DNA from 4 places in the Paracoccus aminophilus JCM 7686 genome. Region 1 is predicted to be linked to each of the others. Evidence: riboswitches for the same ligand, from Rfam matches in the RefSeq annotation. Region 1 holds a riboswitch; each other region holds the start of a gene.
The links. A riboswitch is a leader RNA that binds a small molecule or an ion and turns the genes downstream of it on or off. The one in region 1 is predicted to bind cobalamin.

Region 1 (5,456 bases):
TGATCCATGGTTCGACCGTGGCGATGGGCGTCGCTTTGAGCGCGATCGCGCTCGCCCTGACACTTGGCACGCTGCTGGGCATCATCGCGGCGGAATCGCCCAATCGTTGGGAAAGGCCGATCCTGATCGTCTTCGACGTGATCGCCTCTTTTCCATCTCTGGTGCTGGCTTTGGCCTTCATCGCCGTTCTTGGACCGGGGATGTGGAATGTGGCCCTGATCATCGCGATCACCATGATCCCACATTTCGGCCGCGTCGCCCGCGCCCAGGTGCTGACCGTGCGCGAGCAGCCCTATATCGAGGCCGAGCGCATCTTAGGCGCCTCGCGAAGCCGCATCGCGCTGATGCATATCCTGCCAAATATCATGGGGCCTTTGGTCATTTTGGCCAGCATGGACATCCCCGTGGTCATCGCCATCGAGGCGGGTCTCTCGTTCATCGGCCTTGGCGTGCGCCCGCCGCTCGCAAGCTGGGGAACGCTGATCTACGACGGCTTTGCCAATATCAACCAATCGACCATTCCGGTCATCGTCTCTTGCGTCGCATTGGCCGGGGCGACCCTTGGTTTCACGCTTCTGGGCGAGGCCCTGCGCGATGCGATCGACCCCAGAAGGAGGTCCGCAAGATGAGCACCACCCCCCTTGTTTCGATCCGCGATCTCAGCGTCGAGGCCGCAGGCGCGACCGGCCCGCTGCATCTCTTGCGCGGCGTCGATATCGACATCGCGCCGGGCCGGATTGTCGGCGTGGTCGGCGAATCCGGTTCAGGCAAATCGACCCTCGCCTCGGCGATCCTCGGGCTGCTTGCCAGCAATGTCACCAAGGTCGGCGGCGAGATCCGCTTTCAGGGCCTTGATCTGCTGGCGCTCACCGAGCCCCAAAAGCGCGCCTTGCGCGGCGACCGGATCGCGATGATCTTTCAAGATCCGATGACCGTGCTCAATCCGGTCTTCAAGATCGGCACCCAGCTTGTCGATGTCATCCGGCGCAAGCGACCCGGTGTCTCGCGCGCGGATGCCATGGCCGCGGCCGAGGCGATGCTGCAACGCGTCGGCATCTCGGAACCCGCGCGCCGCCTTGCCGCCTATCCGCATCAGATGTCGGGCGGGATGAGGCAGCGCGTGATGATCGCCATGGCGCTGTTGACCAATCCCCAGCTGATCCTCGCCGACGAGCCGACGACCGCGCTAGATGCAACCGTCGAGGCCCAGATCGTCGAGATCTTCCGCGATCTGCAACGCGAGAGTGCCTGTTCGGTCCTCTTCATCTCGCATCACCTCGGGCTCTTGTCCGAGTTCTGCGACGACGCCATCGTCGTCTATGGCGGGCTGGTGGTCGAAGCCGGGCCGATGGCCGAGATCATCGGCAATCCCCGCCATCCCTATACCGCCGCGCTGCTTGGCTGCGAGATCGACGAGGGCGAAAGCGGCACCGCGCTCAAGACCATTCCCGGCCATCCGCCCAGCCCGTCCGCGCTGCTTGCGGGCTGTGCCTTCGCCCCGCGTTGTGCGCTGGTGGACGAGCTTTGCCTGCGTGGCCCGGTGCCCATGGCCGAGGTCGGCGCGGGTGTTTCCGTTCGTTGCACGAGGATCTGACATGGATTGGCGTTCCGAAACTCTCCACCGCACCGCGCCGCCGCTGATCGCTTTCGAGAAGCTCTCTGTCACCTTCGGCAATGTCATCCGCGCGCTTGATGAGGTCACGCTTTCGATCCCGCGCGGCTCGGTCACCGGGCTGGTCGGCGAAAGCGGCTCGGGCAAGACGACGCTGTGCCGGGTTTTCGTGGCCTTACAACGGGCAAGCGCGGGCCGGGTCACCTTCGCGGGCGAAAACCTGTCCGAGCTGCTCGCGAAGGACGAAATGGCCTATCGGCGGCGCGTCCAGATGCTGCTGCAGGACGCCGCCGCCTCGCTTTCGCCGCGCATGGCCGTGGGCAAGCTGCTGGCCGAGCCCTTGCGCATTCACGGCCTGCCCATGGCCGAGCATTGGCCGCGCGTGCTGAAGGCCTTCGAGCGGCTGGGGCTCGCGCGGGAACTGCTAGAGAAATACCCGCATCAGCTTTCGGGCGGACAGGCGCGGCGGGTGGCGATTGCCCGTGCGCTGGCGCTGCAGCCAGAGCTCATTATCGCGGATGAGCCGACGGCGGGGCTCGATCTCTCGATCCGGGGCGAGCTGTTGAACCTCATGCTCGAGCTCAAGCAGGAATATGGCCTGACCTATGTGATGGTCAGCCATGATCTCAATGTGATCCGCCGCGTCACCGATCGCGTCGCGGTGATGTATCTCGGCCAGATCGTCGAAGAGGCCGAGACCGCCGCGCTCTTTCGCCACCCGCGCCACCCCTATACCGCCGCACTTCTGTCTGCGCGCGCCGTCATCGACCCGGCGCAGCGGCAAAAGCGGGTGGTGCTGCAAGGCGAGATCCCAAGCCCGATCAACCCGCCCCCCGGCTGCCGTTTCTCGACCCGCTGCCCGGCGGTGCGCGACCGCTGCCGGGCCGAGGCACCTGCCCTGACGCAAGATGACAGGGGCTCTTTCCGCTGCCATTTCCCGCAGGCGGATCCGGCGGTCGCGCGCCTGTCTGCGACCGTCCAAACCCCCGCGCCTTGAGCGCATCCTGCCGCGCCCAACCGAGGATCTTCTGCCGACTTGACCGGCTCGGGCCGAAGCGGCAGAAGGTTCGGGTCAAGGTTCCCGTCGCCAGATCCTCGGATGTGGTGGCCGGGCTAAGAGGGAATCCGGTGAGAAACCGGAGCTGACCCGCAACTGTATGCAGCGAGGGCTCGCATCACCCGTCACTGGCCCCATGGCCGGGAAGACCGATGCGAAGGCCTGACGACCTGCAAGCCAGGAGACCTGCCTGACGACAGAGGCTGTTCCGCGATCGGGAGTATCGCGGGGGCGTGTTCGCGGTGTCGGGCCCCTTTCAGTTGGGGCCCATCGCTGCCGGATCTCCCCCCATCCCGCTGCGGAACCTGTGCAGGAGGGCGGGCGTGGATCACCGTCAGGAAGGCGAAATGGCGGGCAAACCCCAGCGGCAGGCGCTTCTGCTGCTGGCCAAATCCGCATTCGCGGCCACGCCCCATCGCGAGATGTCCCGGATCGCTGCGGCTTTGGCGGCGCGACCCGAGATCCGCGCCCGGTTCGATCTGGTCGAATGCTGCTATCTCGAACAAGGTGAGCCCTCGCTGCGCGATGCTCTGCGGTCGCTTGCCGAAAAGGGGCTGGCGCAGGTCGTGATCCTGCCCGTGATCGTGCCGATGGAGCCGAGCCTGCGCAATTGGCTGGGCCTGATGCTGGCGCTTTGGCGGGCTGAAAGCCCGTTGCCCGACATCGTGCTGGCCGACGAGATCGCGGCCACCGCGGGCCTCTCCGACATCTTGGCGCGGCTGGCGCTTGAAGCGCCGCGTCATGCCTTGCCTTGTGGCGATGCACCCCGGCCCGAAGCGGTTCAGGTACCGTCCCAGCATTACCGGGTTCTGGTCTGCACCGGACCGACCTGCCATGCGCGGGGCGCGACCGCGATCTGGGCGCATCTGCGCAACCAACAGGTCCGCCGCAAGCTGCGGGTGACCGGCGCGGGCACGATGACGGCCAAGACGAGCTGCCTTGGGCCCTGCGCGCTTGGGCCGGTGGTGCAGGTCTTTCCCGATGGCACCTGGTATGGCGGTGTCACCGAAGAGGCCCTCGACCGCATGATTGACGAACACCTTCTGGCCGGTCATCCGGTCGCCGATTTTGCCTATTCGCCCGGAGGCCGCAAACAGCAGCTCCGGGCCCTGCCCCTTTCCCCTGAGAAGAAGGAACACGAATGACCCTGTTCGGAAAATCGGCTTTCGCGGGCCTTTTGGCCTTGGGCGCGACTCTGGCGCTTCCGGCTTTGGCCCAAGATGCCTTGCGGGTGGGCCAGACGTTTCTGGTCGACAACCTTGACCCCACAGCGGGCTCGGCGGGCTGGGCGCTGACCAGCCACGGCGTCGGCGGCCAGCTCTGGAGCGTCGATGCCGCGGGCCGGCTGGTGCCCGAGCTGGCGCAATCGGCCAACCGGACCGGAGATCTGAGCTGGACCATCACCTTGGCTGAGGGGCGCCGCTTTTCGGACGGCAGCCCTGTGACCGCCGCTGCGCTGAAGGCGGGCTTCGAGAATACTTTCGCCAAGAATGCGCCCGCCGCCGCGACCGGCGGCAAGCTAAGCTTCGAGGCGCCCGATGACCGCACGCTTCTGGTCACGACCGAGCGCCCGGTCGCGATGCTGCCCGCGCTTTTCGCGGAATGGCCGCTGATCGCATATGGCTTCGACGGCGCGGGACAGCCGCTGTTCACCGGGCCCTATAAGGTGACGGGCTTTACCGCCGATGCGACACTGGATCTGGCCGCGAACCCCTATCACCCCGCCGGAGCCGACCGCTCGGATATCACATTGCGCAAATTCGGCGATGCTCAGACCATGGCTCTGGCGCTGCAATCGGGCGAGCTCGATCTGGCGTTTGGCTTGCCGGTCGAGGGGCTTTCCGCGATCCGCGCCAATCCCGATCTGACGGTCAAAAGCTTTCAGGTCGGCTATCAATATTTCGGCTTCCTGAACACCGAAAGTCCGACCCTCTCTGACCCGAAGCTGCGTCAGGCGATTGATCTGGCGCTCGGTCGGCCCGAACTGATCGAGGCTATCGGCAATGGCGTTCCCGCGACCGGCGCTTTCGCGCCCTATTTCCCTTTCGCGGGCAAGGTCGAGCGGGTCAGCGACCGATATCTCGCGGGCGATCTGCTTGATAAGGCCGGTTGGACCGCCGGGTCCGACGGCAAGCGAACCAAAGACGGCGTGCCGCTTCGTCTGAGGCTGGTGACCTATTCCTCGCGCCCCGATCTGGTCACGATGCTGCCCGTGGTCGCGGCGCAGCTGAACCGTCTGGGCATTGCGAGCGAAACCCGTGTTGTCGAAAACCCGGGCGATGCCGCCGCCGAGGGCGATTTCGACATCTTCCTCTGGGCCCAGCACACCGCGCCGAACGGCGATCCGGCGTTCTTCTTCAACTCGATGCTGGTCAGCGGCGCCGCCCTGAACCATGCGCGCTATAAAAGCCCGGCCTTTGACGCGATCATCGCCAAATTCAGCGAAACCGCCGATCCCGAGACCCGCAACCAGATCGCTCTGGAGGCGCAGGACCAGCTTTTCGAGGACGTGCCGGTCACCTTCCTGATCGCGCCGGAATGGCGGGTCGGCCTGTCGACGCGGCTCAAGGATTATGAGCCCTGGGGCTCGGACTATTATGTGATCCGCCCCGAGATGGGCGAGATCCGCTGAGCCGGGACCGCCAAAGGTGATCGCCCATCTGCTGCAAGCGAGCTTGCGCCAAGCCACAAGCCTGCTTGCGGTTTCGGCTTTGGCCTTCTGCGTCGTGGCTCAGATGCCCGCCGATCCGGTCGAGATCGCCATGCGGGCCTGGAACCTGCCGCCGG
Region 2 (5,456 bases), on a different replicon from region 1:
GCCGGGCTCGACCTCGAAAAGCTCTCACCGGCAGTGGCGGCGGGTCTGCCGACCGCGACGCGAGATCTGATCGCCAATGTCTATGCCGGGGCCTTCCAGGTGCTGTTCCTGGTCGCGGCGGGAATTGCGGCGCTGGCCTTCGTCGCGGCCTTTTCGCTGAAGGAAGAGCGGCTGGAGGTGCATTCCGGCGCCTAAGCCCGGAGGCACCCGCTTTGGCACAAGATCGGCCACCCGCGTCGAAATGGGGGTGGCTGATCTTTCATTTGCGCCTGAACTGTTTGTAACTCGAATTATGTCACGGAAAGCGCAACCCGCGTGACCCGTGCTTTCGCGCGGTGCGGATCAGCCGTCTGGCCACACCAGCGAGCGGTGGAGCTGCGCCCCCGCCCAAGCGCCATCGCCCACTGCCAGCGAGACCGTGTGCGGCGCGCGGGCGACATCGCCGCAGGCGTAAACGCCGGGAATGCTGGTTTCCTTGCTGTCGCCTGTCTGGATCTGAAGGCCGAAGATGGTTTCACTCAGCGCGCATCCCAAGGCGGCGGCCACCGGGCTGGCCGGGCTCGTGCGCGTGGCGGTGAAAAGCCCCGCGAAAGGCAGGATCCGTCCGTCCGCCAGCTCGACATCGGCGAGGCCCGTCAGGCGCGCGATCGGGGTTTCCTCAAGCGTCACGCCACGGCGGGCGAGATCGGCGCGCTGATCGGCATCGGGCGAAAACCGGTCATTCGTCAGGAAGGTGATCTCGCCCCATTCCGGCAAAAGCTGGGCCTGATGGATCGACATCGGGCCGGTGGCAATGACGCCGATGCGGCCCTGATCGAGCTCGTAGCCGTGGCAATAGGGGCAATGGAAGACGCCCTTGCCCCACCGCGCGGCAAGGCCCTCGATCTCGGGAAGCTCATCGGAGACGCCGGTCGCGAGCAACAGTCGCCGCCCCGCAAACTGCTCGCCCGTCGTGGTCGTCACGCGGAAATCATCCTTGGCTCCGCTGACCTCTGCGGCGGTCGCTTCGACCCAGCTCAGCGTCGGATAGGCCCGCAATTGCGCGCGCGCCTCGGCCCAGATCCGCGCCGGATCGACGCCGTCCTGCCCGAGAAAGCCATGCGAGGCGCTGACGAAGCGATTGCGCCTTTGCCCGGCGTCGATCACCAGAACCTTGCGGCGGGCACGCAGAAGCTGCAGGGCCGCTGCCATTCCGGCGTAGCTGCCCCCGATCACGATCACATCTTGCATCTTTCACTCCTTGGCGGCGCGATACTCTTGATGGCGGCGCGCGAAATCCTCGGCCAGATCGGCCAATGTCACATGGGCGAAACGAGAGAGCAGCAGCGCCTCGGCCTCGGCGAAAGCGTGATCGAGCGCGGCATTCACGGTCTGCTCGACCAGACATTTGGGATGCTCGCTGTGATTGCCGATGGCAAAGATCGCGGGCTCGCCCAAAGCGGCATGAAGCTGGAGCAAGGTAACCTGCGCCAGATCCGCCGAGATCCGCCAACCGCCTGCATGACCGCGCTCGGCCGAGACCAGCCCGGCCTCGCGCAAAAGCCCCATGGTGCGGCGCACCACGACCGGATTGGCGCTCAGGCATTCGCCGAGCTTTTCAGAGGTCATCGGCCCGTCATGCTCGGCCATATGCAGCAAGGCGTGAAGGACGGCGGAGAGGCGGCTGTTCTGTTTCATGTAACTTCATATGTTACGATTCGCGCCGAAAGTCAAGGTGGGCGGGGTCTGAAAGGCGCGCCACCCCCAACCAAGGCCGTAACTCGGTTGAATGGTCTTGACAAAAACCGGGGTGACGGACCAAGGCTCGGGCAGCTTTGGTTCCGGGGCAGCCCCTCGGATTAAAAGGGAACTGCGGTGCGCCTATCAGGCAAATCCGCGGCTGCCCCCGCAACTGTAAGCGGCGAGCGACGGCCGACGATGTCACTGGGATGATCCCGGGAAGACCGGCCCGAGCGCTGACCCGCAAGCCAGGAGACCTGCCCAAGCCCTCACCCATTTCCGGCGCGGGGCGCGCATGGAAAGCGGCCTTCCGCAGCGGTGACCGTCACGGGTCTGCGCGGGGCAATCCTTTCCGCAGGCCGAACTGGGATCCGCAGGCGCCGCCTGCGTTGGAAAGGCATGGATATGGTCCGACTTCAGACCTCTTGGCTTGCAATTTCTGCGGTGCTGCTGCCGCTTGCCGTTATGGCACAAGACGTCACGCAGCCCGTTACTCCGGCCGTGGCGCAGGATGATGAGACCGCAGGTCGCGTCACGCTGGAGACGGTGGTGATCTCGGGCGGGCTCTCGCCGATTCCGGCCAATGCTTATGGGCGCGCCTATACGATCCTGACCGCCGATGAGATCGAGCGGCGCGGCATCCGCAGCGTGCAGGACGCTCTGCGCGATGTCCCGGGCGTGGCGGTCAGCTCGACCGGATCCAGCTTCACGCAGGTCCGCATTCGCGGCGCCGAGGCCAATCACACGCTGATCCTGATCGACGGCGTCCCCGCGACCGGCGGCAATGACGAATATATCCTGAGCGGGCTCGAGACCGCCAATATCGACCGGATCGAGATCCTGCGCGGGCCGCAATCGGTCTATTACGGCGCGAATGCCTCGGCGGGGGTGATCAATATCATCACGCGGCAGGGCCAGCCGGGCACGCATTATGGCGGCGCGGTCGAGGCCGGGAATGGCTATGCGGTCTCGGGCTGGTTCACCCAGCGCACAGAGCGCGGCGGGCTGGCCTTCACGGCGTCAAAGCGCGACGATCACGGCTATAATCAGGCTTTCACCGGCCATGAAAAAGACGGCATCGACCGCGCCACCCTTGGCCTGACCGGCGATTGGCAGGCGAGCGACGAGGTGAAGCTTGGCTTTACCTTGCGCCGCGCCAAAGAGAAATATGATTACGATTCAACAAATTACGCCGCCACCAGCTATATGGATTATCTGATCGACGATCCCAACCAGCACAGCACACGCAACGAGACTCTGGGCTCGATCTGGGGCGAATATGCGATGCTGGACGGGCGGGTGCTGCACCGGCTCGACTATCAGGACACGGTCTACAAGCAAAGCTCGAACGGCGGGCCCGAGACGCGGGGCCAGACCCGCGCGTTGAAATATCGCCTGAGCGCGAGCCTCGACGGCCAGCAGGTGGCCGAAGCGCGCCAGCTGGTGAATGTGATGGTCGAGCGGGTCAAGGATGACAACACCGCCGCCCCCGATTACCGCCGCGCCAACACGTCGGTGGCGCTCGAATATCGCGGCTTCTTCGACAACGGGCTCGATGTGCAGGCCGGGCTGCGCCACGATCGCTTCACGAGCTTTGACGATTTCACCAGCTGGAACCTCGCTTTGTCCTGGCAGGTGCCGAATGCGCCCTATCGGGTTCATGCCTCCGCCGGGCGCGGTCTGGTCAAGCCGTCCTATTACGAGCTTTTCGCCAATGACAGCTATACGCTCGGCAATCCGCACCTGAAGCCCGAGCGCAACACCGGCTTTGACATCGGCATCGAGGCCGAGCTGCTCGGCGGGCGCGGCACGGTTGATCTGACCTATTTCAACGAAAAGATGGATGACGAGATCACCTATGCCTATGGCGCGGCCCCCGATGGCAGCGGGCGGGCGAGCTATGTCAACCAACACGGCAAAAGCCCGCGCGAAGGCATCGAGCTGGCCGGACAGTTGCAGGCGACCGAGGCGCTGCGCCTTGGGCTGAATTACACCTATCTTGACGCCAAGAACCCCGATGGCAGCGTCGAGATCCGCCGTCCGCGTCACGAATTCGGTCTGCGCGCGAGCTATGATCTCGACGGCGGGCGCGGCAATCTGAGCGCCGATCTGCGCCATGTCGCGGGCAATTATGATACGCAGTTCTGGGGCAGCTATCCGACGCGCGAACTGCCAAGCTATACCGTCGTCAATCTCGCCGGAGGCTATGACATCAACCAAAACCTGCGCGCGACCGCCCGTGTCGTGAACCTCTTCGACAAGGACTACATGGACGCTTGGGGTTATCGCTCGCAGGGGCGCACCGCCTATGTCGGGCTTGAGGCGAAATGGTAAGACGGCTGACCTTGGCTGGGTGCATCGCACTCGGCCTTGGCCTTCTGGCGCCGGCGGCTTGGGCGGTTCCGGCGGCAGAGCCGCCCCGGCGCGTCGTATCGATGAATCTGTGCACCGATCAGCTCGCGATGATGCTGGCGGCGCCCGGTCAGCTGATCTCGGTGAGCTATCTGGCGCGGGATGCGCGCAGCTCGGCCATGGCGGATGAGGCGGCGCTTTATCCGGTCAATCATGGCCTCGCCGAAGAGATCGCCGCGCTGCGCCCCGATCTCGTGCTGGCGGGCAGCTATACCACGCCCGCGACGGTTGCCATGCTGCGCCGCTTGCAGATCCCGGTGGAGCAATTCGCGCCGGAAGATGATTTCGAGGCGATCCGCGCCAATATCCGCAAGATGGGCGCGGCTCTGGGTCGCGCGCCCGAGGCCGAGGCGATGATCGCCGTATTCGACCGCGATCTGGCGGCTTTGCAAGACAGCGCCCCCACCCGCCCGCGCGCGGCGCTTTACGGCGCGAATGGCTATACCTCGGGCGATCAAAGCCTCGCCGGGCAGATCATCGCCGCGGCGGGGCTCGACAATATCGCGACCGAGGCCGGTCTGTCGCAGGGCGGCATCCTCTCGCTTGAGCAGCTGGTGCGGGCCAATCCCGATCTCTTGATCCGTGGGCAGGGCTTTGGCGGCGGCTCGCGCGCGGAAGACATTCTCGATCACCCCGCCGTGCAGGACCTCGCCGCGCGGGCGGGCGTTACGGCTATGGCCGATCCCGATTGGGTCTGCGGCACGCCTCATGTTCTCGCCGCCATCGCAAAACTGCGTGCCGCCCGCCTTGCGGTGCAGAAGGAGCAAAAGGAAAGCCCATGAGAGATCCCGCTTCCTATCCCCGCGTGCTGGCGGCTTTGGGCGCGCTGGTCCTCGCGCTCTTCATGGCCTCCTTGCTGATCGGCACAGTGCCGGTCGCGCCGGGCGCGGCGCTCGCAGCGCTGGTCGGCGCGGGCGATCCGCTGCTCGGTATGGTCATGCAAGAAATCCGCCTGCCCCGCGCCATTCTTGGCCTGCTGCTTGGCGCAAGCCTTGGCCTCTCGGGCGCGGCGATTCAGGGCTTTCTGCGCAATCCCCTCGCCGAGCCCGGGTTGATCGGCACCTCGGCGTCGGCGGCTTTGGGCGCGGTTCTGGCGATCCAGACCGGGCTTGCCGCCGCCCTGCCGCTTGGCCTGCCCGTCGCGGCCTTGGCCGGGGCGCTTCTGTCCGTGCTGGTCATCCTGACGCTTGCGGGCGGGCGCGGCGGAGCCCTGCCGCTGATCCTTGCGGGCATCGCGATTTCGGCGCTCGCTGGGGCGGCGACCTCGCTGGTGCTGAACCTCTCGCCCAATCCTTTCGCCGCCAATGAGATCATTTTCTGGATGA
Region 3 (5,456 bases), on a different replicon from region 1:
TCGATCGGGGTCGGCGTGACCGGGCTGATCCTGAGCTGGCGTTACCGCGAGCCGATCATTACCGCATGGTCTACGCCCGGCGCTGCCTTTCTCGTCGCGACGCTTGGCACCACGAGTTATCCCGAGGCGATCGGCGCCTATATGCTCTCGGCTGCGGCCTTCGTCCTGCTCGGCGTCTCGGGCTATTTCGAGAAGGTCATCCGCCTGATCCCCGCAGCCATCGCCTCGGCTTTGCTGGCGGGCATCTTGCTGAATTTCGGGATCGGCGCCTTTGGCGGGGCGAGCACCGAGCCGCTGCTCGTCGGCCTGCTGGTCCTCTCCTATCTGCTGCTCAAGCGTTTCACCGCGCGCTATGCCGTGGTCGGCATTCTGATCATCGGCCTCGCCTGGCTTTTGCTGCGCGGCGAGGCGGGTCTTGCGGGGCTCGAGCTGAAACTGGCAGCCCCGGTCTTCACCTGGCCGGTCTTTTCGCTCAATGCTAGCCTCAGCATCGCGCTGCCGCTGTTTCTGATCACGCTCACCGGGCAATATATGCCGGGGATGCTGGTTCTGCGCAACGACGGGTTCAAGACGAGCGCCAATCCGATCGTCACGCTGACCGGGCTTGGCTCGCTGATCATGGCGCCGTTCGGCTCGCATGCCTTCAACGTCGCCGCAATCACCGCGGCCATCGTGACCGGGCCAGAGGCCCATGAGGACCGCTCGAAGCGCTGGATCGGCGGGATTGCGGCGGGGGTCTTCTACATCCTCGTCGGCGTGTTCGGCGTCACCTTGGCCGCGATCTTTATGGCCTTCCCCGCGAGCTTCATCACCACGCTCGCAGGGCTGGCGCTGCTTGGGACGATCGGCGGTAGTCTCGCAACTGCGCTGGCGGATCCCGCATCACGCGAGGCGGCGCTCATCACCTTCCTCGCCTCGGCCGCCAATATCCGAATGTTGGGCATCGGCGGCGCATTCTGGGGGCTGGTGATCGGCCTCATCGCCTATGTCGCGCTGCGGCAGGGGCCGCGGAGGACATGAGGGCTCGGGGTCTCAGGTCGCGCGGGGCAGGGAGCCCGCGCGGTACCCGCCGACGCGGCGAGGATCGTCAGGCCGAAAGCTCACGTCGGACGATCTTTGCCCCGGCGCTCAATGCCGCCAGCTTCCCGCTCGCCACGGTCCGCGACAGCGGCGCCATGCCGCAATTGGTGCAGGGGTAGAGCTTGTCGGCATCCACGAATTGCAACGCCTTTCGCAAAACATCGGCCACCTCTTCGGGCGTTTCGATGGTATCGGTCGCCACATCAATTGCCCCCACCATGACTTTCTTGCCGCGGAGAAGTTCAATCAGATCCATTGGCACACGGGAGTGCTGGCACTCGAGTGAAATTAGGTCGAGGGATGATTTCTGGAGCTTGGGGAAAATCTCCTCATATTGCCGCCACTCTGCGCCAAGGGTTTTCTTCCAATCTGTATTGGCCTTGATGCCATAGCCATAGCAGATATGAACGGCGGTCTGGCAGTTGAGGCCCTCGACCGCCCGTTCCAAAGCGGCGATCCCCCAATCATTCACTTCGTCGAAGAAGACATTGAAGGCCGGTTCGTCAAACTGGATGATGTCGACACCTGTAGCCTCAAGCTCTTTGGCTTCTTGATTGAGGATTTTCGCAAATTCCCAGGCGAGTTTCTCGCGGCTTTTGTAATGACCATCGTAAAGCGTGTCGATCATGGTCATCGGACCGGGCAGCGCCCATTTGATCGGCTGATCGGTCAGTCCACGCAGAAATTTGGCATCCTCGATAAAGACAGATTTGGGGCGAGAGACGGCTCCGACGACCGAGGGCACGCTCGCGTCATAACGATTGCGGATCCGGACGGTCTCGCGTTTCTCGAAATCCACGCCATCGAGATGCTCGATAAAGGTCGTGACGAAATGCTGACGCGTTTGTTCGCCGTCGCTGACAATATCGATGCCCGCCTGTTGCTGATCGCTCAGGGTGACGCGCAGGGCATCCTGTTTTCCTTCAATCAGCTCGTCGCCCTGAAGCTTCCACGGCGACCAGAGGGTTTCAGGCTGGGCGAGCCAAACCGGCTTGGGAAGGCTTCCGGCGGTCGAAGTGGGCAAAAGCTTATTCATGGTAATGTGACCTTGCATCGTCGTTGATCAGGCAGAGTATTGGGAGGACCATTTCTCGAGAATTTCTCGATATGGCTCAATGAAAGTGTCGCGTGCGCGTTGTCCTTGCTCGATCGCCAGCCGGCTGCGCTCATCGCGATCATAAGCGATCTGCGTCAGGGAATAATCCTGATGTTTCAAGCTTGGTTGGTAGGTTTTTCCAGCGATGGAATTGGCATTGTAGATTTCTGGGCGGTAGATCCTTTGAAAGGTTTCCATCGTGCTGATCGTGCCAATCAGTTCGAGACATGAGTAATCACTCAGCAGATCACCGGTAAAATAGAACGCCAAGGGGGCGACACTGTTTGGAGGCATGAAGTAGCGCACCTGCAAGCCCATCTTTTCAAAGTAAAGATCAGTCGCAGAGAAGGCATCCTGCCGATATTCAACGCCCAGAACGGGATGCGTGTTTTCGGTTCTCTGATAGGTTTTGCTGCTGGACACGCTCAGGCAGATGACCGGAAGCTTTTTGAAGGTCTCTTTATAGGCAGGAGACTTCAGAAAGAACCGGAAGAGATTCCCATGCAGATCACCGAAATGCGCTGGCGCGCTGAAACTTGATCGCCCGTCATTGTGCTGCGGTAGCAGGATACTGAAATCATAATCGCGGACATAGGACGAGAAATTATTCCCCGCAATTCCTTCGATGCGCTGGCCGTTTTTCCGATCAAGGATCGTCGGTTTCAAGATTTCGATCAGGGGGAAAGCCTCGGCGCTTTTGTTATCTCCGATGCTGATTTCCGCAGAGATGATCTCCAATTCGACCGAATAGCGGTCGTTTCCCGGATTGTCCCAATGCGCCAGAGCATTGAAGCGGTTGTCGATCATTTTGAAGGTGTTGCGCAGGTTTTCCTCGCGCCTGCTGCCTCGGGCGAGATTGGCAAAGTTGGTCGTGGTGCGCGTGTTCTCGGCCGGGCGATAATTCTCGTCGAACCGCGTGCTTTTGAGCGAATAGGTGAGGTCTGTTCTCATCCTGACATGCCTTCTGAGCGGCCTGAATCGACAGGCCGTGAAAACGAAATGACTCCCCGTGACGGAGTCACGAGGCGGCGATGTCACCTTGCGGATGGCCGCTCCCGACTGCCCACCGCAGCCGGAACAGGTGAGTGATCGAGGCAGGTTTCCTGACTTGCGGGTCGTCACCTAGTCTGGCCTTCCCGACGCGAACTCCGCGCCAGTGGCATGTCAGACAGGCTCGCCGCCTACAGTTGCGGGGGCAGTTCCGGATTCGGCGACAGCCTGACCGGATTCCCTTTTATCCGGGGCTTCCCCCGGCACCTTGATCCGATGGCAAGATCGGCCGGATGGGGGACGATGTCAACGCGGCTGGATCGTCGGAATATTCATGTTGAATATGAAGAATATGAGGGTTTGAGCAGTTCGCTGTGGCCTGATTACGGCATCGATTTCGATCTGCTGGCGGGCGGGCAAGCACGGGGTTTCGGGGAGCACAACGGGTTGCCTTGCTTCGACGTAGACCACATTGCCCTCGCCGCAACTGCGTCATTCCTGCATTCAAAGCCACGGCTCTAAAGCCCAAAAGCAGGAGGAACGCCTCCCGCCGTCAGTGTGGGAGGATGGTTTCTGCAGCGGCCTTATAGCCTTCCGCGCCATCGACGGTCTTCACGCCCGCAAGCCAAGTCTGGAGAAGTTCAGGCCGCTTGGCGATCAGATCCTTGGCCACATCCGAGGGGTCCGCACCGTCTTCGGTGATCGCGTTCATCCCGGTGTTTTCATAGGCGAGATCGAATTTCAGATTGTCGAGCAGCTTTGCCACATTGGGGCACTCTTGTGCGTAACCGGTGCGGGTAATGGTCCTGACGGTGGCGCCGCCAAAGTTCGGGCCATATTCCTCATCACCTCCGCTGAGATAGCTCAGCTTGTATTTGATGTTCATCGGATGGGGCTCCCAGCCAAGGAAGACGATCCAGTCACCGCGTCGCGTCAAACGATCCACCTGTGCGAGCGTCGCGGCTTCGCTCGATTCGACCAGCTCCCAATCGCCTAAGCCGTGGCGTCCGGCCTCGATCATCTCGAGCAAGGGTTTGTTGGCCCCGGCCTCGATACCGTAGATCTTCGACCCGAACTTGTCGGCGTGCTTGGCCAGATCGTCAAACGAGGTGACGCCCGCCTCGGCGACATAACTCGGAACCGCGAGGGTGAATTTGGCGCCGGTCAGATTCGTCGACAGCACCGCGACATCGCCATTGTCGAAATAGGATTTGAACTCAGTGCTTTGGGCAGGCAACCAGTTGCCGAGGAACACATCGACCTGATCGCTTTTCAGCGCCTCATAGGTCAGGTTGAGGCTGAGATAGATCTGCTCGGGTATATAGCCCAAAGCCTTCAGCAGCAGCGAGGCGGTGGCATTGGTCAGCGCGAGATCCGTCCAGCCAAGATCGGCGAGACGAACAGTCTGGCAGGCTTCCGCCTCGGCAGCCGCGCCAGCGTGGGGCGCGAGCAGCAGCAGGGCGAGGCTGGCGGAGAGGAGGTGCGATTTCATCTGCGTCTCAGTTTTTTATTGAACACGCCAACAAGAATAATTACTTTGTTGACGTGTTCAATAAAAAAATCCCAGACGGTCGAAACAGAGAGATGTGATGCCAAAACTTGGAATGCAGACGATACGACAGCAGCAGATCATCGCGGCAGCGATCGAGACGATCCATGAGCGCGGGATCGAGCAAAGCTCGATCCGGCAGATCGGCAGCCGAGCCGGCATCTCGCCGAGCCTGATCACGCATTATTTCGGCAGCAGGGACGAGCTCTACACGCTGGTTCTGCGCCATCTGAACCGCGAGCTGTCCCGCGCGACTGTGCGCAATCTGCGCAAGGCCTCGACCCCGATGGAGCGGCTCATGGCCATCGCCTCGGCGCAGTTCGACCCCGAGCAATTCCAGCCTGCCGTCGCCAGCACATGGTTTGCGCTCTGGGCCGCGCTGCGCGGCAATGCCGAGATGCTGCGCTTCCAGACGATCTATCACCGTCGGCTGGCCAGCAATATCGCGCATTGCCTCCGTCCGCTCATTCCGGCGGAGGATATTGATTTCGCGGTGAACTGCCTGTCGGCCATGATCGATGGTCTCTGGGTCGGGGCCGCGCAACCGACCGGCCATATCACCACAGAGACCGCGCTGCCGATCTTTCAGAAATACGTCTTGCAGCTGGTCGGCCAGCTCTCGCGGCGGGAGGCGAGGACATGGAACTGACGGAATATGCCGCAGCGGATGGCGTCGGTCTGGCGAGGCTGATTGCGGCTCGGGAGGTCTCGGCCCGTGAGGTCATCGAGGCCGCCATTGCC
Region 4 (5,456 bases), on a different replicon from region 1:
GCCCGGATCGTTGACGATGAACGGATAGATCACCGGCAGCGCGCCGGTCAGCGCCTCGGGCCAGCAGGCGGCGGATTGCGCGACCGATTTGCCCGGCAGCCATTCCAGCGTGCCATGCGCGCCGATGTGGATGATCGCGCCGACCCGGCGGCTGAGCCAGAGATAAAAGGCGACATAGGCATGGCGCGGAGGCGCGGTCAGGTCGTGATAGCCGGTCTCGCGGTCGTCAAGGCGACCGCGCTCGGGCTGCAAAGCGATCAGATGGGGGCCTTCGCGCAGAGCCGGAAAGCGCAGCATTTGCCCGGTGATCTGGGGGTCGGTTTCCGGCGCGCCCCAATGATCATGCAGGGCTTGGCGCAGCGGCGCAGGTAGCTCGGCCAAAGCGTCCAGATATTCGGCGAGCGGCCAGTCGATCACCTCTTGGCGCAGGCGGGGCGCGAGGGGCGCGGGGGACTGGCCCAGATCGCGCAGGATCGCCTCGGCCGAGAGACAAGCATCCAGCCCGACGGCATGGGCATCGAGCCACGCCTTGCCGGGATAGGTCGAGAGCACAATCGCCAGAGGCGGTGTGCCGCTTTGCAGCGCGGTCCAGCCCAAGACGCGATCCACCAAAGCCGCGATCCGCTCGGGCAAAGGGGTGTGGCGTGGCACGGCGATTTGCAGATCGGGATCGGGTGCGGCGGCGCCTTTCAGCGAGATGATCTGCGCGGGAATGCGGCCATCGACCTCGGGCAGCACGACATGCATCGCCATATCGGCGGGCGAAAGGCCGCGGCTGCTTTCCTCCCACAGACGCGCCTCGGCGGTCGAAAGCACAGCCTGAAAGACCGGCGGACCAGAGCGCAGGGCGCAATCCGCATCTTGGGTCGAAAATGCGGTTGTGTTGATAATCGCCTGCGGCGGATGCGCGGCAAAGGCGGCTTTCAGAAAATCCTGCGCGGTGCGGGATTTGAGCGAGGGTAGGAAGATCCCGCGCGCCGTCACCCCGCGTTCGGCAAAAGCCGCGATCAAAGCCTCGATCGGCGCGGTATCGCCCGCCAGCATCCACGAGCGGTAAAAGGGGATCGCGATCCAGTTGCCCTCGGGCGGCGCGCCAAGCCAGCCGACCTCGGGCAAGGGCGCCGGATCTTCAGCCTCCAGCCCCGCCATCAGCCGCAAAGCCGCGCCCGCCGCCAGATGCCCGCCCATCGCGCAAAGCCGGTTCAGCCGCTGCCACAGTGCAGGCGCAACGGTCGAGAAGCCTTGGAGCGCGGGATCGTCGCGCCCGTCGCCGCGCAAAAAGGCCAGCGCGATCCCTCGTCGCCGCGCCAGATCCTGCAGCGCCATGACCCCATGCGGCCAATAGCTTTGCCCGCCCAGAAGCCGCACGAGAATGAAGCGCGCGCCCATGAGCGTCGCCTCGATATATTGATCGACCGAGACCGGATGGGTCAGCCGCGCCAAGGGCGCGAGGCGCAAGCCGGGCAAATCTGCCCGCCCGCGCCGCCAGCCTTCCGCAAAATCGGCGAGATCGCTGTCTGAAAAGGACAGCACCACAAGATCGGCAGGGGTCTGGCCGAGATCTTGCGGCGTGGCGCTGTCCTCGAGCCCGCCGGCTTCGCGAAAGATGACGTGCATATTACCCCAGCAGAATGGCGCGGATCGCCTCGGGGTCAATATCGTGATGCTCGGCGATGACCACAAGCTGCGAGCGACGCGGACCCGACCAAGGCTGGTCATATTGGTGACGCACGCGCGCGCCGACGGCCTGCACGAGCAGGCGGAGCGGCTTGCCCTCAACCGCGACATGGCCCTTGACGCGCAGGACATGCTGGTCGCGGGCGAGCCGCTCGATCCGGGCGACCAGATCGGCGGGATCGGTGATTTCGGGCAGGTCGATCACGACCGAGTCGAAATCATCATGCTCGTGATCATCGGCGCCGTCGTGATGCGAGGGGCGCGCGGCCAGATCATCCTCGGCCTTGGCATCAAGGCCAAGGATCACGCGCGGGTCGATCACGCCCTCGGCAATCTCGATCACCGGGAGTTCGCGATGGGCGATCTCTTTCAGCTTTTCGCGCGCGGCGGATTTGACCGCATCCGAGGCAAGATCGGATTTCGTCAGCAAGATGATATCGGCGCAGTTCACCTGATCCTCGAAAACCTCGGCGAGCGGGCTGTCATGCTCGGTCCCCTCGGTCTCACCCTCGTCGAAGGCCCCGGCGGCCAAAGCCTCGGTATCGGCCAAAGCGATGACGCCATCGACGGTGATGCGCGAGCGGATCGCGGGCCAGTCGAAGGCTTTCAGAAGCGGCTTCGGCAGCGCCAGCCCCGAGGTTTCGATCAGGATGTGATCGGGCGCTTCGGGCAGCGCCAGCAGACGCTCCATCGCGGGCAGGAAGTCATCGGCGACGGTGCAGCAGATGCAGCCGTTGGCCAGTTCGACGATGTTGTTTTCCGGACAATCCGCGCTGGCGCAGGATTTCAGGATCTCGCCATCGACGCCGGCCGTGCCGAATTCATTGACCAGAACCGCGAGGCGGCGGCCCCCGGCATTGGCGATCAGATGGCGGATCAGCGAGGTTTTCCCGGCGCCGAGAAAGCCGGTGACAACGGTAACGGGGGTTTTGGCAAGCGAGGTCATAGCGTGTCCTTGGTCAGCGCAAAGGGAGGAATGCGGGCGATGGTGTTCTTGCGGAAAAGGGCCGAGCGTTCGCGCCAGGGCACGACACCCTCGGCGCTTTCGGCATATTGGCGGGCCATGGTCAGGACTTCGGCGGCGTCCTCGGGGGTGATGCCGCCCTGCACATAGGTCCAGGAACCGGGACGGCCAAGCGCCACGGCGCAGCCTTTCGAACAGGCGGAAAGGCAGGCGACCGGCTCGATGCGGATGCCTTGGGGCAGGGCTTCGGCCTGAATGGCCGAGAGCAGCCGCTCGCCGGGGACGATGCCGTCATCGGGCACGGGCGCACCCATGCGGCAGGTCTGGCAGATGTAAAGCGTCGCCTCCATGCGCGGCCTTTCAGATCTCGCGGAGGGGACAAGGGCGGCGGGCAGGCGGGGCCATACCATCCGTCCGCAGCGCACCCCGGCCGCATCTTCGGTTATCTCGCATGGCAGGTCTCCCGGCTTGCGGATGCGGGTCTGGCCCTCGCTTCTCCGGCCTTCCCGGCCCGGGGGCCAGTGGCGGTGGAGAGGCTCTCCGGTCACGGTCGCGGGGGCGGCTGCGCTTGGGGCCTTGGGACCGATCCGGTCGGCGGGGCCTTGGCGCATTCCCTCTTAGCCTGCGTCGCCACAGGAACCATTGCGCGCCCTTGATGGCGGCAAGAGCGGGGGCAAGTCAAGGCGCGGCAGTCAGGAAGGCCCTTGTCAGAAGGTCTGAACCCGGCGTAGGCCAGAAGGGCGTATCCTGCGCCAAAGCCTCCAATTCCTGCCGATCAGAAGGTTCATTCGGATTATGAGAAGTGACGAAGAACATACTGAAAAGATGAAGAAGATAAAATCAGCGCGCGACCGTATCATGGAAGAGCGGCAGGGCGAGAAGGGTTTGATCGTCGTTCACACCGGGCCGGGCAAGGGCAAGTCGTCCTCGGCCTTTGGCATGGTGATCCGCGCCATTGCCCATGAGATGCCGTGTGCGGTCGTCCAGTTCATCAAGGGCGGGCGCGAGACCGGCGAGCGCAAATTGCTGACCACGCATTTCAGCCATCTCTGCCAGTTCCACACGATGGGCGAGGGCTTCACCTGGGAAACGCAGGACCGCGCTCGCGACATTGCGGCGGCTCAGGCGGGCTGGGATAAGGCCAAGGAGCTGATCCGCGATCCGGCAATCCGGCTGGTGCTGCTCGATGAGATCAACATCGCTTTGCGCAATGATTACCTCGATATCGCCGAGGTCTGCGCCTTCCTGCAGGGTGAAAAACCCGAGATGACCCATGTCATTCTGACCGGCCGTAATGCCAAGCCCGAGCTGATCGAGATCGCCGATCTCGTGACCGAGATGGAGGTGGTGAAACACCCGTGGCGCGCGGGGATCAAGGCCCAGCCGGGCATCGAATTCTAAGGCGCGGTTATGGCGGGGTTGATGATTCAGGGGACCGGCTCGAATGTCGGGAAATCGCTGGTCGTGGCGGGGATCTGCCGCGCCTTGCGCCTGCGCGGGCTCTCGGTCGCGCCCTTCAAGCCGCAGAATATGTCGAACAATGCCGCCGTGACCGCTGATGGCGGCGAGATCGGCCGGGCGCAGGCCCTGCAAGCCCGCGCGGCGGGCTTGGCGCCTCATACTGATATGAACCCGGTGCTGCTCAAGCCCGAAAGCGAGATGGGCTCGCAGGTGATCGTTCAAGGCCGCCGTCTGGGCACGTTTCGCGCCCGCGATTACTGGGCGATGAAGGCCGAGCTGATGGGGCGGGTGATGGAGAGCTATCGCCGCCTTGAGGCCGCCCATGATCTCGTGGTGGTCGAGGGGGCGGGCAGCGCCTCGGAGGTCAATCTGCGGGCGACGGACATTGCCAATATGGGCTTTGCCGAGGCCTCAGGCGTGCCGGTCTTTCTGCTCGGCGATATCGACCGGGGCGGCGTGATCGCGCAGATCGTCGGCACGAAAGCGGTGATCGCGGATGCCGATGTCGCGCGCATAAAAGGTTTCGTTATCAATAAGTTTCGCGGTGATCCTCAGCTGTTTGCCGATGGCTATCAGATGATCGCGACGCAAAGCGGCTGGCCCGGTTTCGGCGTCCTGCCGGCCTTCGAGCAGGCGCATCTTCTGCCCGCCGAGGATGCGCAGGACATCCCGACGCGCCGCGTGGGGAGCGGATTGCGCATCGGCTGGCTGGTGCTCTCGCGGGTGGCGAATTTCGATGACCTCGACCCACTGGCGGCCGAGCCGGGCGTCGATCTGGTCGCGATCCGCGCCGGCGAGCCGATCCCCGGCGATCTCGATCTGGTCATCATTCCGGGCTCGAAATCGACGCGGGGCGATCTCGATTATCTGCGCGCGCAGGGCTGGGACATCGACCTTCTCGCGCATCACCGGCGCGGCGGGCGCATCCTTGGCATCTGCGGCGGCTATCAGATGCTGGGCCGCGCGGTCCATGATCCCGAGGGGCTTGAGGGCGCGCCGGGCAGCTCAACCGGGCTGGGGCTGCTGGAGGTCGAGACCGTCTTGCAAGGCGACAAGGCATTGCGCGAGGTGACCGGCGTGCATCTGGCCAGCGGGCGCGCGCTCAAAGGTTATGAGATTCATCTGGGCGTCACCACCGGCGCGGATCGCGCGCGGCCCTTTGCTCGGATCGGCGGGCAGGATGAGGGTGCGATCTCTGCGAGCGGCCGGGTCGAGGGCAGCTATCTTCATGGGCTTTTCAGCGATGACGGCTTTCGCGCCGCCTATCTGGCGGGCTTTGGCGCGGTTTCGGATCTGAGCTATGAGGCGCGGGTCGATGCGGTGTTGGACGCGCTGGCGGCCCATCTTGAGGCGC

Region 2: it holds a riboswitch for cobalamin, as region 1 does, so the genes downstream of both, JCM7686_RS22060 (TonB-dependent receptor plug domain-containing protein) here and JCM7686_RS17810 ((2Fe-2S) ferredoxin domain-containing protein) in region 1, are expected to answer to the same signal.
Region 3: it holds a riboswitch for cobalamin, as region 1 does, so the genes downstream of both, JCM7686_RS07010 (DUF1852 domain-containing protein) here and JCM7686_RS17810 ((2Fe-2S) ferredoxin domain-containing protein) in region 1, are expected to answer to the same signal.
Region 4: it holds a riboswitch for cobalamin, as region 1 does, so the genes downstream of both, JCM7686_RS05830 (DUF1636 domain-containing protein) here and JCM7686_RS17810 ((2Fe-2S) ferredoxin domain-containing protein) in region 1, are expected to answer to the same signal.

Annotation. Positions count from the first base shown of each region.
Region 1 is NC_022042.1:41,434-46,889, reverse strand. It holds gene JCM7686_RS17825 (ABC transporter permease) at 1-629, shown strand, start outside; gene JCM7686_RS17820 (ABC transporter ATP-binding protein) at 626-1,594, shown strand; gene JCM7686_RS17815 (oligopeptide/dipeptide ABC transporter ATP-binding protein) at 1,596-2,609, shown strand; cobalamin riboswitch at 2,685-2,877, shown strand; gene JCM7686_RS17810 ((2Fe-2S) ferredoxin domain-containing protein) at 2,993-3,814, shown strand; gene JCM7686_RS17805 (ABC transporter substrate-binding protein) at 3,811-5,301, shown strand; gene JCM7686_RS17800 (ABC transporter permease) at 5,318-5,456, shown strand, end outside.
Region 2 is NC_022044.1:150,543-155,998, reverse strand. It holds gene JCM7686_RS22075 (MDR family MFS transporter) at 1-195, shown strand, start outside; gene JCM7686_RS22070 (NAD(P)/FAD-dependent oxidoreductase) at 343-1,230, opposite strand; gene JCM7686_RS22065 (Rrf2 family transcriptional regulator) at 1,234-1,677, opposite strand; cobalamin riboswitch at 1,799-1,998, shown strand; gene JCM7686_RS22060 (TonB-dependent receptor plug domain-containing protein) at 2,125-4,053, shown strand; gene JCM7686_RS22055 (ABC transporter substrate-binding protein) at 4,047-4,913, shown strand; gene JCM7686_RS22050 (FecCD family ABC transporter permease) at 4,910-5,456, shown strand, end outside.
Region 3 is NC_022041.1:1,404,978-1,410,433, forward strand. It holds gene JCM7686_RS07000 (benzoate/H(+) symporter BenE family transporter) at 1-1,020, shown strand, start outside; gene JCM7686_RS07005 (methionine synthase) at 1,088-2,116, opposite strand; gene JCM7686_RS07010 (DUF1852 domain-containing protein) at 2,144-3,127, opposite strand; cobalamin riboswitch at 3,253-3,452, opposite strand; gene JCM7686_RS24320 (hypothetical protein) at 3,470-3,688, shown strand; gene choX (choline ABC transporter substrate-binding protein) at 3,720-4,658, opposite strand; gene betI (transcriptional regulator BetI) at 4,756-5,364, shown strand; gene JCM7686_RS07030 (amidase) at 5,355-5,456, shown strand, end outside.
Region 4 is NC_022041.1:1,174,726-1,180,181, forward strand. It holds gene cobN (cobaltochelatase subunit CobN) at 1-1,617, opposite strand, end outside; gene cobW (cobalamin biosynthesis protein CobW) at 1,619-2,623, opposite strand; gene JCM7686_RS05830 (DUF1636 domain-containing protein) at 2,620-2,991, opposite strand; cobalamin riboswitch at 3,078-3,301, opposite strand; gene cobO (cob(I)yrinic acid a,c-diamide adenosyltransferase) at 3,437-4,042, shown strand; gene JCM7686_RS05840 (cobyric acid synthase) at 4,052-5,456, shown strand, end outside.